DNA from 2 places in the Anaerostipes sp. PC18 genome. Region 1 is predicted to be linked to the other one. Evidence: predicted binding sites of a transcription regulator. Region 1 holds the regulator's gene; the other holds the start of a gene.
What was found. The regulator Rex, encoded in region 1, represses fermentation and respiration genes when NADH is low (regulators of the CRP and FNR family bind a similar motif). The targets are predictions, from matches to a motif close to ATTGTTAANTANTTAACAAT.

Region 2: P8F77_RS08895 (NAD(P)H-dependent oxidoreductase subunit E) is a predicted target of Rex. The motif match lies at 3,635-3,654, and genes of this name have one in related genera.

Annotation. Positions count from the first base shown of each region.
Region 1 is NZ_CP121164.1:1,972,694-1,978,712, reverse strand. Features, by position in the region: gene P8F77_RS10815 (glycosyltransferase family 2 protein) at 1-472, opposite strand, end outside; gene abc-f (ribosomal protection-like ABC-F family protein) at 540-2,450, opposite strand; gene P8F77_RS10805 (redox-sensing transcriptional repressor Rex) at 2,603-3,262, shown strand; gene acpS (holo-ACP synthase) at 3,279-3,641, shown strand; gene P8F77_RS10795 (NAD(P)H-hydrate dehydratase) at 3,638-5,119, shown strand; gene alr (alanine racemase) at 5,103-6,019, shown strand, end outside.
Region 2 is NZ_CP121164.1:1,637,437-1,643,455, forward strand. Features, by position in the region: gene P8F77_RS08865 (serine hydrolase) at 1-736, opposite strand, end outside; gene P8F77_RS08870 (HAD family hydrolase) at 845-1,477, opposite strand; gene P8F77_RS08875 (DeoR/GlpR family DNA-binding transcription regulator) at 1,650-2,411, shown strand; gene P8F77_RS08880 (hypothetical protein) at 2,443-2,835, shown strand; gene P8F77_RS08885 (iron-containing alcohol dehydrogenase) at 2,777-3,328, shown strand; gene P8F77_RS08890 (hypothetical protein) at 3,316-3,501, shown strand; gene P8F77_RS08895 (NAD(P)H-dependent oxidoreductase subunit E) at 3,681-4,154, shown strand; gene nuoF (NADH-quinone oxidoreductase subunit NuoF) at 4,155-6,019, shown strand, end outside.

The DNA of each region.
Region 1 (6,019 bases):
GAGGAAAACGCTTTACATCGTCCCATGTAAAAATCTGTTCAACCGGGATCGTATGGCGGTAATGAATCACGGTTTTTCTCTTTACACCCTGTTTCTCATAGACATAGTTGGACATAAACATGTCTATGATGGTTCCCTGACGGTAAAATGTCTCTAATTGATTGAAGATTTCTTCATAAGCATGTTCGCTGACCCAGTCATCACTGTCCACGACCTTAAAATAAATCCCTTTGGCATGAGCGATACCAGTGTTTACCGCACCGCCGTGGCCTTTGTTCTTTTGATGGATCGCCCGGCAGATACCGGGATATTTGTTTTCATATTCATCGGCGATCATGCCGGTATTGTCCGTGGAACCATCGTCGATGATGAGGATCTCAACTTTGTCACCTCCGGTCAACAATGTATCTATGCAGTGTCTCATATATTCCTGGGAATTATAGCATGGCACAGCAAACGATATTAATTTCATCTTGTTACCTCCTAAAAATGGTACTTAGTCTATTATAACAAATATTTGTAAAAATACCATGGCATTTTCACTCGGTTTCTTCTGACAAGGTCTCCCATTCTTCATAAAGGGTTTCCAGATGTTCCTCATTCCGGGCTTTGGCAGTGGAGAGTTCCAGCAGTTTCTTTGTATTGACTGCGTTCTCCGGCAGGCACATTTCTTCGTCAAGTTTTGTGTTTTCCGCCTCCAGTTCCTCGATTTCCTGTTCTATTTTTTTCAGGCGGTTTTCTCTTTTCCGCCGTTTTGCGTCTTTCTCCTTTTGCTTCTGCCAGATCAGCTTCGTATCGGATACAGACTCAGTTTCAGCATCCTGTACCTCTTTCGTGCCTTCCTTTTCCTTTTCTAAAAGATAGTGCTGGTAGTCACCCGGATAAGAGTGAAGACCGTCTTTCGGAGAGAGTTCAAGAATTCTTGTAGCCGTTTTGTTTATGAAATACCGGTCATGGGATACGTAAAGAACCGTGCCTGTGTATTGGGTCAGGGCGGATTCCAGGATTTCCTTGGAGTGAATGTCCAAGTGGTTGGTAGGCTCGTCAAGAATCAGGAAATTGGCATGGGATAACATAAGTTTCGCAAGAGATACCCGCCCCTTTTCCCCACCGCTTAAGGAAGAAACAAGTTTAAATACATCTTCTCCCTTAAAAAGGAAAGCGGCCAGTGTATTTCTGATTTTTGTGTTGGTCAGTTCCGGAAAGGAATCAGATATCTCCTCGAAGATTGTCTTATCCGGATGCAGGTTGTCCTGTGCCTGGTCGTAATATCCGATGGATACTTGGGAACCGAGCCTGATCAGTCCTTTGTTTTTAGGCATTTGTTTGCAGATGATTTTCAACATCGTAGTCTTTCCGGTTCCATTGGCGCCGATCAATGCCACGCGCTCGCCGCGGAATATTTCAAAATTTATATCGGAAAACAGCGTATGCGGCCCGAAACTTTTTTCCAGATGTTCCACCGTTAAGACATCGTTTCCGCTGACAACCGACGGTTCGATAGCAAAGCGCATTTTCCCGTCGATCTCCACAGGCTTTTCGATGACATCAATTTTGTTCAGCATCTTTTCACGGCTCTCGGCCCGGCGGATGGATTTTTCCCGGTTAAACTGCTTTAGTTTTTCGATGACCGCCTTCTGGTGCCGGATCTCCTGCTGCTGGTTTTCGTACTCCTTTAAGCGGATCGCCTTTACCTGATCCCTTTTCTTAATAAAAGAAGTGTAGTTGCCGTCAAAGAGCATCGCATGCCCCGCCTCGATCTCCATCACCTTGTTGACGATCTTGTCCAGGAAATACCGGTCATGGGAGACCAGGATGACAGCGCCCTCATAGTGGCTTAAATAGTTTTCCAGCCATTGGATTGACTCAACATCCAGATGATTGGTAGGCTCATCCAGGAGAAGAATCTCGGGCTTCATCAGCAGAAGTTTTCCGAGAGCTACCCTTGTCTTTTGTCCTCCGGACAGTGTCTCAATCATTTTTTGAAAGTCTTCCTCTTTAAACCCGAGTCCTTTTAAGATTCCTGCGATCTCACTTTCATAGGCAAAACCGTTTTTCTGTTCAAATAAATGAGTGGTCCTGGTGTATTCCTCCATCTTTTCTTCGAGCTCTGCGCCGCTTAAATGCTTCATCATATGCTCCAGAGAGCGGAGTTTTTTGTCCAGTTCGATCACATCTTGTTTTATGGTCAAAAGCTCTTCATAAATGGTGCGGGAAGAAGTATGGTCCTGATGCTGTGCGAGATAGCCGATATCGGCGTCCTTCTTTTTGTGGATCTCCCCTTCGTCGGGTGTCATCTGATCCATGATGATCTTGAGCAGGGTGGACTTTCCGGCGCCGTTTAAGCCGATGACGGCGAGCCGGTCCTTCTCATTGATATGAAAGGAAATTCCTTTCAGGACTTCCTGGTCGACAAATGTTTTATGTATATTCTGACAAGATAAAACCATAGTGCACTCCTTCAAAATTTCTAAGCTGTAAAAATTCTTTTTAAGCATAACATAATTTCTGAAAAAACGCACCGAAAAGTTTGACAGTTATTAGACAATCTTATATAATTTATTTAATTTGAGTAGTTAATAAAATAAGTGGGAGGGTAATAATGTCATCAATGGATAAGAATATATCACCGGCAGTTATAAAGAGATTACCTAGATATTACCGTTATTTGGGGGCTTTGAAAGCAAAAAATATTACGAGGATCTCATCCAAAGAGCTGAGCGAGAGAATGAAAGTAACTGCATCCCAGATCCGACAGGACCTGAATAACTTTGGAGGTTTCGGGCAGCAGGGATACGGTTACAATGTAGAAAACCTTTACGTGGAGATCGGCAAGATCCTGGGGCTTGACAAGAGCAATCAGATGATCATTGTCGGTGCCGGAAATCTGGGGCAGGCATTGGCCAATTATCAGGATTTCAACAATAACAGCATTGGTTTTCAGGTGATCGCACTGTTCGATGTAAATCCGAAGCTGATCGGCATCACGGTGCACGGAGTAGAAGTGCACGATATTGACGATATGGAAGAGTTTATAAAGAATCATGAGATCAAGATCGCAGCCCTCACGCTTCCGCAGGACCAGGCGCCGAAGATTGCCAAAGATCTTGTGTCCTGGGGCATCAAAGGATTTTGGAACTTTGCTCCTGTGGATCTCACGCTGCCAGACAGTGTGACCGTGGAGAATGTCCATCTGGCAGAAAGTCTCATGACGCTGACTTACAATATTCACAGCAGGGAAGACGGCGAGGGCGCGGAGTAAAGACGGGAGGAACGCCATGATTGTCGGTATAGGAACTGACCTGATAGAAATCGGGCGGGTACAGAAGATGGTGGAGAGAAAGAACCGCCTAAGCCGGATTTTTTCAGAAGAGGAACTGGCATACGCAGGTTTAAACAGTACGACTCTTGCTGGTAATTTTGCAGTTAAAGAAGCCGTTTCCAAAGTATTTGGAACCGGCTTCTTCGGATTGGAGCCCTATGAGATCGGAGTGTTCCGGGATTCAAAAGGAGCGCCTTATGTGAAACTGACAGGCAGAGCCGAAAAGCTGGCATCGGATATGCAGATTACGAAATTTCATGTGTCGGTTACGAACACAGGGGGGCTGGCACAGGCTTTTGTCATAGGAGAGTGTCTATGAAATATGTTTTGAAAAATCAGGAAATGCAGGATGTTGATAAAGAGACCATACAGCAGATCGGAATGCCGGGTCTTGTGCTGATGGAGCGGGCCAGCGAAAAAATTGCCCGAAGGCTCATGGAAACGGTCAGAAAAAGTGACAGGATACTTTCTGTGGCAGGATGCGGAAATAACGGGGGAGATGCGCTGGCTGCGGCCAGAATCCTTCTGGAGGAAGGATATTCTGTGGATTTCACAGTCGTGGGGGAGCTGTCCAAGGCATCCGGAGATTTAAAGACGCAGTATGATATCCTTACCCGTCTTGGGTATGAGCAAAAAAAAGAAATAGATTATAACGGCTATGACTGGATTTTGGAAGGAATGTTCGGCGTAGGCCTTTCCAGGGAGATAGCGGGGATATATCGGACCGTTGTGGAGAGGATCAATGAAAGCAGAGCCAGAGTCATGTCGGTCGATATTCCCTCCGGCATCAGCGGGGATACGGGGAAAGTCCTTGGATGCGCCGTCAGGGCAGACGCTACGGTGACGTTCGGCGGGCCCAAGGCAGGACATCTGCTCTATCCGGGAAGAGAATATGCGGGACGGCTGTATGTAGAAAAGATAGGTTTCTTTGATTCCGTTTTAAAGAAGCATGCAGGGGGATTCACATACGACAGGGAAGATCTAAAGAGGCTTCCGGGCCGTTTTGCGGATTCTCACAAGGGCACCTACGGAAAAGTCCTGATCATAGCAGGAAATGAGACGATGTCAGGGGCTGCTTTTTTTTCGGCAAAGAGTGCTCTGCGCATGGGCAGCGGACTGGTAAAGGTGATTTCCTGTGAAGCCAACCGTCCGATTCTGCAGTCTATGCTTCCGGAAGTACTGTTCGGAACATATGAGAATGTAAAAAAAGCCCTTGAATGGTGTGACTGTATCTTATTCGGACCTGGAATGGGAGTCTCAGAGCGGACCAAAGAATTATTGGAAGAGGTTTTACAGTGTGGAAAGAAACCTCTTTTGCTGGATGCCGACGGCCTGAATACGGTCAGCCGTTATGGAATGGAGATCGATTATCCGGCAGGGTGTGTTCTCACACCGCATCTCCTGGAAGCTGCAAGGCTTCTTGAAATATCCGCAGAGCAGGTGAAAGAAAGTTTGACGGATGCGGGGCAGAGGCTTTCGGACAGATTCCGCGGCACTGCTGTGCTGAAGGATGCGGCGACGCTCGTAGTGTCAGCCGACCGGCCCGTTTATTATAACAGCAGCGGCAACAACGGAATGGCCACAGGGGGGAGCGGAGACGTGTTAAGCGGCATGATCGCAAGTCTCCTCGGGAGAGGCATGGGATGTTTGGAAGCTGCGGTTCTGGGCGTCTATGTCCACGGGCTTGCAGGAGACCATGCTGCAGAAATTTTGGGATACGACAGCATGCTGGCATCAGACATCATCGACGCGGTCAGCAGTGTTTTAGGAGGAATCAGCAATGAATCAATATTATAGAGTATATGCAGCCATCGACCTGGATGCGATCTGCCAAAATATCAGCGAGATAAAGAAAATTGTGGGGCCGGATACAAAGATCATGCCGGTGATCAAGGCCGACGGCTACGGACACGGGGCAGTCCCGGTGGCGAAGGCATTGAATAAGATCGGCGTCGACGGTTTTGCGGTGGCGATCATTGAGGAAGGGATCGCACTGAGAAAACAGGGGATCACAAAACCGATCTTAATTCTTGGATATACTTCGGAATATCAGTATGCTTCTTTGATCCAGCACGAAATTGAACAGACGGTATTTTCTTATGAGATGGCGGAGGCGATCTCTAAATTTGCGGTTACGATGAAGAAGGAAGCCAAGATACATATCAAAGTGGATACCGGAATGAACAGGATCGGTTTTAAGCCCACGGAAGAATCTGTCGGGCAGGTACAGCGTATCCGGAAGCTTCCGAATATTAAGATCCAGGGGATTTTTACTCATTTTGCATGTGCGGACGAGGAGGAGAAGACATCAGCCAGACACCAGAAGGAACTGTTTGATCAGTTTGTCTCAAAGATTGAAGAAAAAGGGATCAAGATCCCGGTCAAGCACGTCTCCAACAGCGCAGCCATCATGGACCTTTGTGAATGCCGCATGGATATGGTGCGCTCCGGCATCATCACCTATGGACTGTACCCATCCGAAGAAGTGGATAAGTCGGCCATTGATTTAAAGCCGGCACTTTCCCTGATCAGCCATGTGATCCATGTAAAGGAAGTGGGACCGGGAGAAGGGGTCAGTTACGGCTCAACGTTCGTTACGGACAGGAAGACCAGGATCGCGACGATACCGGTAGGTTACGCTGACGGCTATCCGAGGGCCTTATCTTCCAGGGGAAGGGTCATTATCCGGGGACAGTA
Region 2 (6,019 bases), 340 kb from region 1:
TTGAAACAATAGGTTTCCCGTTCCACAGTCCGCCATTTAGATATAACTGACCCAGTTTTGCCATATCCGCAGCCGAGAGGGTAAGGCCCCAGCCTCCTGTGTTTGTACCGGACGGGTCAGAGACCCAGCCGCTGATATCCGTGGCTTTGTTAAATGCCAGCTGTTCTTCCTTGGAATGAAATACGATGCTGCGTTCTGCGGTAATTTTAAGCGGTATGAATAAATTTTCCCGGGCAAAATCAAATACAGACTGGCCGGCAGCTTGTTTTAAAATACCTGTCAAAAGATCCGGTCCTATCAGGGGAGCATATCTGAATTGGCCTGGTTTCCCTCTGCCTCCCAGTAAATCAAGCGTAAACTTTACCATGTCATCGCTGGTGAAGTATTTGATGTAGGGGGCAAATTTGTATTTGTACGGTGCTGTCATAGTCAGCAAATGTTTCAGTGTTATATTCTGTATGGTTTTTTCTCTCTGTTTTGGGACGTAGTCAGGGAAAAAATCCAAAACCTTCTGGTCAATGTCTGTGATAAAACCTTTGTCCATAGCGATTCCGATTAAAATAGAGACAATGCTCTTTGTAACAGAATATATATGAACGCAGCTTTCGGCGGTACAGCCGTTAAAGTACTGCTCATACTGGATTTCACCGTCCTTTAGTACGACGATGCCTGCTGTATTGCCATAGTATTTGCTGATGATCGCTTCAAGTTCTTTCATGTCTTGCTGGGTTGTCATAATTTCTCCTTTCATCCATTGGTTTATGTGATAAAGGATATCCTTATTAATAAGCATAAGTTCATTAAAAATTGTTTGCAACCCCTAATTTTAAAAAATTAAGAAATTTCATATATCCAGTAATCTATGCAATTCTGTGAAATCGTCAATAGAATATTCGGGGTTATCCACATGACCAAAACCATAGGATGCCCATACAAAAGCTGTTCCGGCTTTTTTTGCGCTTTCGGCATCTCCTTTTGTATCCCCTATATATACAGGAGATTTCAGCCGGCTGCGCTCCATGACAAGCTTTATGTTCTTATCTTTCGGCAATCCGGTGTGACCCTGTTCTTCATAGTCCGTGATCCAGGGGGACAGCTTGTTTCTTCTCATAAACGCACGGACATAACCGCTGGGGCAGTTGCTCACAATAAACAGAGGATACTGCTGTGCAAGTTTTTTAATCGTAGCTTTTACTCCGGGATAAGTCCGGTCGGTGTGTAAGGATTCAATAAGCTGTATCTGACGGTTTCCGCAGTCCTCCATGAGTTTGTACCGCTCTTGTGGCGGCAGGTGGGGCATAAACAGATCGGCCACTTCATTTGGAGGAGTTCCGAATACGGGAGTCAGATTCTCAGGTGTAAAGTTTATTTCGGGATGGCCCTGATTGTGGACCTCTCTGGTGAGTGCCAAAGCAATCTCATCTCTCACGTCCCACAGTGTTCCGTCAATATCAAAAATAATGCCGTCGATTTTCATGTATCAGATTCCTTTCTGTTCATTTTTTCAAAGTTATGATGTTATTCTATATTATTTTCGGAAATTATCAATATTTGATCGAAATATTGAGTTTTGAAACTAAAATCGCCCATTCTGTGATTGAATACAATCATGATTTTTTGTATAATTGACAGTAATAAGGAGGAATCTTATGAGTTTTGAAGACCGTGAAAGGAAAATTATCCAGTTAGTAAAAGAGCGAAATTATATTTCAGTCAAAGAACTGACAAAACTTTTGTATGTCAGTGAGCCGACGATCCGCAGAGACTTGACGTTGCTGGATAAGAAGGGGCTGCTGAAGCGAAACCGGGGCGGCGCCTCTTATGTAAGCAGGCAGCAGACACAATACCCACAGGCATTCCGCCACGATGAAAATATACAGGAGAAAAAATATATCGCGAGGCTTGCGTCACAGTTTGTACAAAACGGGGACTCTGTTTTTATGGATGCCAGCAGTTCCTGTTTTTATCTGGCTCAATATATCAAGCGGGATAAAAAGCTGAATGTCATGACACATGGCTTTGCCACAGCAAAGGAATTGGCAAAATCATCAAACATAAATGTAGAGGTTGTATGCGGAAGATATGATATTTTCAATGATGCAGTCTACGGTGCAGATGCCTGTAATTATGTGAGATCCCGCTATGCAGACATCTGCTTTATGTCGATGGGCGGCCTGGATGTTTCACAGGGGCTGACAAACTTATATTTAGAGGATGCGGAGATCACCAGGGTATATCATCAGCAGGCAAAAAAAACCATTTTATTAGCAGACCATACAAAAATAAATTGTAAATATTATATAAAAGTATTTGATCTGGCGGAGATCGACGTATTGATCACCGACCGTCCCCTGCCGGAAGAATTTGATACTTTTTGTTTTGATCATGATATAGATGTGATCTTTGAATAGTATGTGTTAAAATGTTTTTGAGGTAAGAACTATGCAGATGTCGAATCGGATTAAAGAAATAATAGAAGTGATTCTGAACAGCAAGGGTTATGTGACGGTTGGTGAAATCGCAAAGAATGCGCTGATGATCAATATTCTTCTGAATCATGCAGATGAAGCCACTCTCTATCAATGGCTGAGGAGAGAAGGGGATGCATCGAGAGTCTATACAGTTAAAAACAGTATTCTGGATTCCAAAATCCATACATTCATTGAATATGTGGAAGACCGCATGGGACTTCAGCTGATCCGGGACAAAGAATTAAAAGAAAGCCTTTATGTTCATATAGAGCGTGCTTTGACAAGAATCCGGGGTACCTCACGATGTGCCAACGAAGAGTACTCCTTTAGGTGTCATTCTTACTATTGCCGCAACAGGAAGTGAGGCGTCTAACAGTTGTGTTATCACAAAAGCAGACGAAAATTTAAAACGGTTCTGTGACAATGACATCAACCGTGCCAGATTTGCCATTGAAAATCCGGAACTTATGATGACCCTGCCTCCATTTCAGACGGCATGCGGCATCATTGACATCATGTCTCACTCATTTGAGAGATATTTTACTCCTGAAAAGGAAAATGACATACTGACGGACTATTTATGTGAGGCTATTTTCCACACATGTATGGACTGCGGACGGATTCTCATGAAAGATCCTGAGAACTATGAGGCAAGAGCCAGCATCATGGTGGCATCGACTCTTTCGCACAATGGTCTGACCGGTATGGGAAGAACCGGAGACTGGGCATCCCATTTCATCGAGCATGAATTATCCGGCGAATATCAGAGCGTAACTCACGGAGCAGGACTTGCGGTGATCACTCCTGCATGGATGAAATATGTGTATAAAGACAACATGGACAAATGTTCTTCTTAAGCCTCGGTGTTCCGACAAAATTAAGGGATGTTCCCGGAGTTGAGGATTTAGATGAAGAAGTGATGGAGCGCATGGCGAAACGTGTACGCGTTGTCCATGAGGACGGAAGCATCGGCTGGGTGCGCCGCTTAAGTACAGAAGATATTGTAGAAATATTTAAACTGGCGATGTAAAAAATAATGAAAGAAAGTCCCACAGTGAAAAAGACTGCTGTCTTTTATCACTGTGGGACTTTCTGCGGTTTGGTGAAAAGTTTTATACTTATTTTATTGATAATCAGTCAAAATTGACATATAATTAACGGTGATTGATAAAATTTTAACCAAAATGCACAATGTGAAGGAGGTATTTCATGTTAAACCAGGCCTACTATGACAAAACAGATGAGATCATAGCATCTCACGGGCTTACGCAGGCTGCTTTGATCCCGATCATCCAGGATATTCAGGCAGAATATCGCTATCTTCCGCCGGAGCTTTTAAGTTATGTGGCATCAAAGCTGTCCATTGACGAAGCCAAGGCGTACAGTGTTGCGACCTTTTATGAAAACTTTTCTTTTGAACCAAAAGGAAAATATATCATTAAAGTCTGCAACGGGACAGCCTGTCATGTCCGCAAATCAGTCTCCATTTTGGAACGTCTTTACAGTGAGTTGGGGCTCTCAGAGGAGAAAGCGACCACTGATGATATGATGTTCACGCTGGAGACCGTTTCCTGTCTTGGTGCCTGCGGGCTTGCACCAGTCCTCACCGTCAATGACAAAGTCTATCCGGCGATGACCCCGGATGCTGCTGCTGAACTGATCCGTGAACTGAGAGGAGCTTAAATGATGAAAAAAATTGAAAACAGAGAAGTTCTTGAACAGATCCGTCAAACTTCCAGGGAGCAGATGAACAAAAGCAAATGCCGGGTCCTGATCTGTGCAGGTACAGGCTGTCTTTCCGGCGGGTCAGGCGCCATCTATGACAGGATGTGTGAGTTAGTGGGGGAACATCCTGACGTAGAAGTCCATTTCGGACCGGAGATTGCACACGGAGACGGTGAGATCGGAGTGAAAAAAAGCGGATGCCATGGCTTCTGCGAGATGGGGCCTCTGATGAGGATCGAGCCTCAGGGAATCCTATATACAAAGGTGAAGCTTGAAGACTGTGAGGAGATTTTTCACAGGACGATTGAAAAGGGAGAACCGATCAGGCATCTGTTATTCAAGAGGGATGGAATTGAATATCAGAGGCAGGAAGAGATTCCCTTTTATAAAAAACAGACGAGAAACGTATTAAAAAACTGCGGGCATATTGACGCAGAACATATAGAGGAGTATTTATCCATCGGCGGATACGAGGCTCTGGAAAAAGCACTGTTTGACATGAAGCCGGAAGAGGTGGTCAGCGAAATATCAGAGTCGAATCTGAGAGGCCGGGGAGGCGGAGGTTTCCCAACAGGGTATAAGTGGTCCCAGGTAGCCGGACAGAAAGAGAAAATCCGCTATGTCGTATGTAACGGAGACGAGGGGGACCCGGGTGCATTTATGGACCGAAGCATCATGGAGGGAGATCCCCACAAGATGATCGAAGGAATCATGATCGCCGCCTATGCGGTAGGCGCCCGGGAAGGATATATTTATGTGCGGGCGGAATACCCCCTGGCAATCAGCCGTCTGAAACGGGCAATAGAACAGGCGGAAGAATGCGGACTTCTGGGAGAACATATTCTGGGAACTGATTTTTCTTTCCATTTACATATCAATAAAGGAGCAGGCGCTTTCGTGTGCGGAGAGGGAAGCGCACTGACGGCATCCATCGAGGGCAGCCGGGGGATGCCCCGGGTAAAACCGCCGAGAACCGTAGAACAGGGCCTGTTTGGAAAACCGACGGTGCTGAACAATGTAGAGACGTTCGCTAATGTTCCGATGATCATCACAGAAGGCGCCCAGTGGTTTAAAGGGATCGGCCCTGAGAAAAGCCCCGGAACCAAGGCGTTTGCCCTGACAGGCAGTGTCAATCACACAGGCCTGATCGAGGTGCCTATGGGAACGACGCTCCGGGAAGTGATCTATGATATCGGAGGAGGAATCAAGGGAGACGGAGAATTCAAGGCGGTACAGATCGGAGGACCGTCCGGCGGATGCCTCATCACACCGCACCTGGATGTGAATCTGGACTTTGACTCCCTGAAAAAGATGGGTGCCATGATCGGGTCCGGAGGCCTTGTTGTTATGGATGACAGCACCTGTATGGTGGAAGTGGCACGGTTCTTCATGAATTTTACCCAGAATGAAAGCTGCGGAAAATGTGTCCCGTGCAGAGAAGGAACCAAGCGGATGCTGGAGATTCTTGAGCGGATCGTGGAGGGAAAAGGAAAGCCTGAAGATCTGGACCTTCTGGAGGAGCTAGCCACGACGATCACAGAGACGGCACTCTGCGGATTGGGAAAAAGTGCTGCCCTCCCTGTCATGAGTACCCTTAAGCTGTTCCGCGATGAGTATGTGGAACATGTGGTCGACAAGAAGTGTGCTTCTCATAACTGCAGTGCCCTGAGAAGATTTATCATCAGCCCGGAACGCTGCAAAGGATGTTCCAAGTGTGCAAGGAACTGTCCGGCAGACGCCATCAGCGGACGGATCAAAGAACCGTATGTAATTGACAATAATAAATGCATTAAGTGCGGTGCATGTGAGAGTGCCTGTGCGTT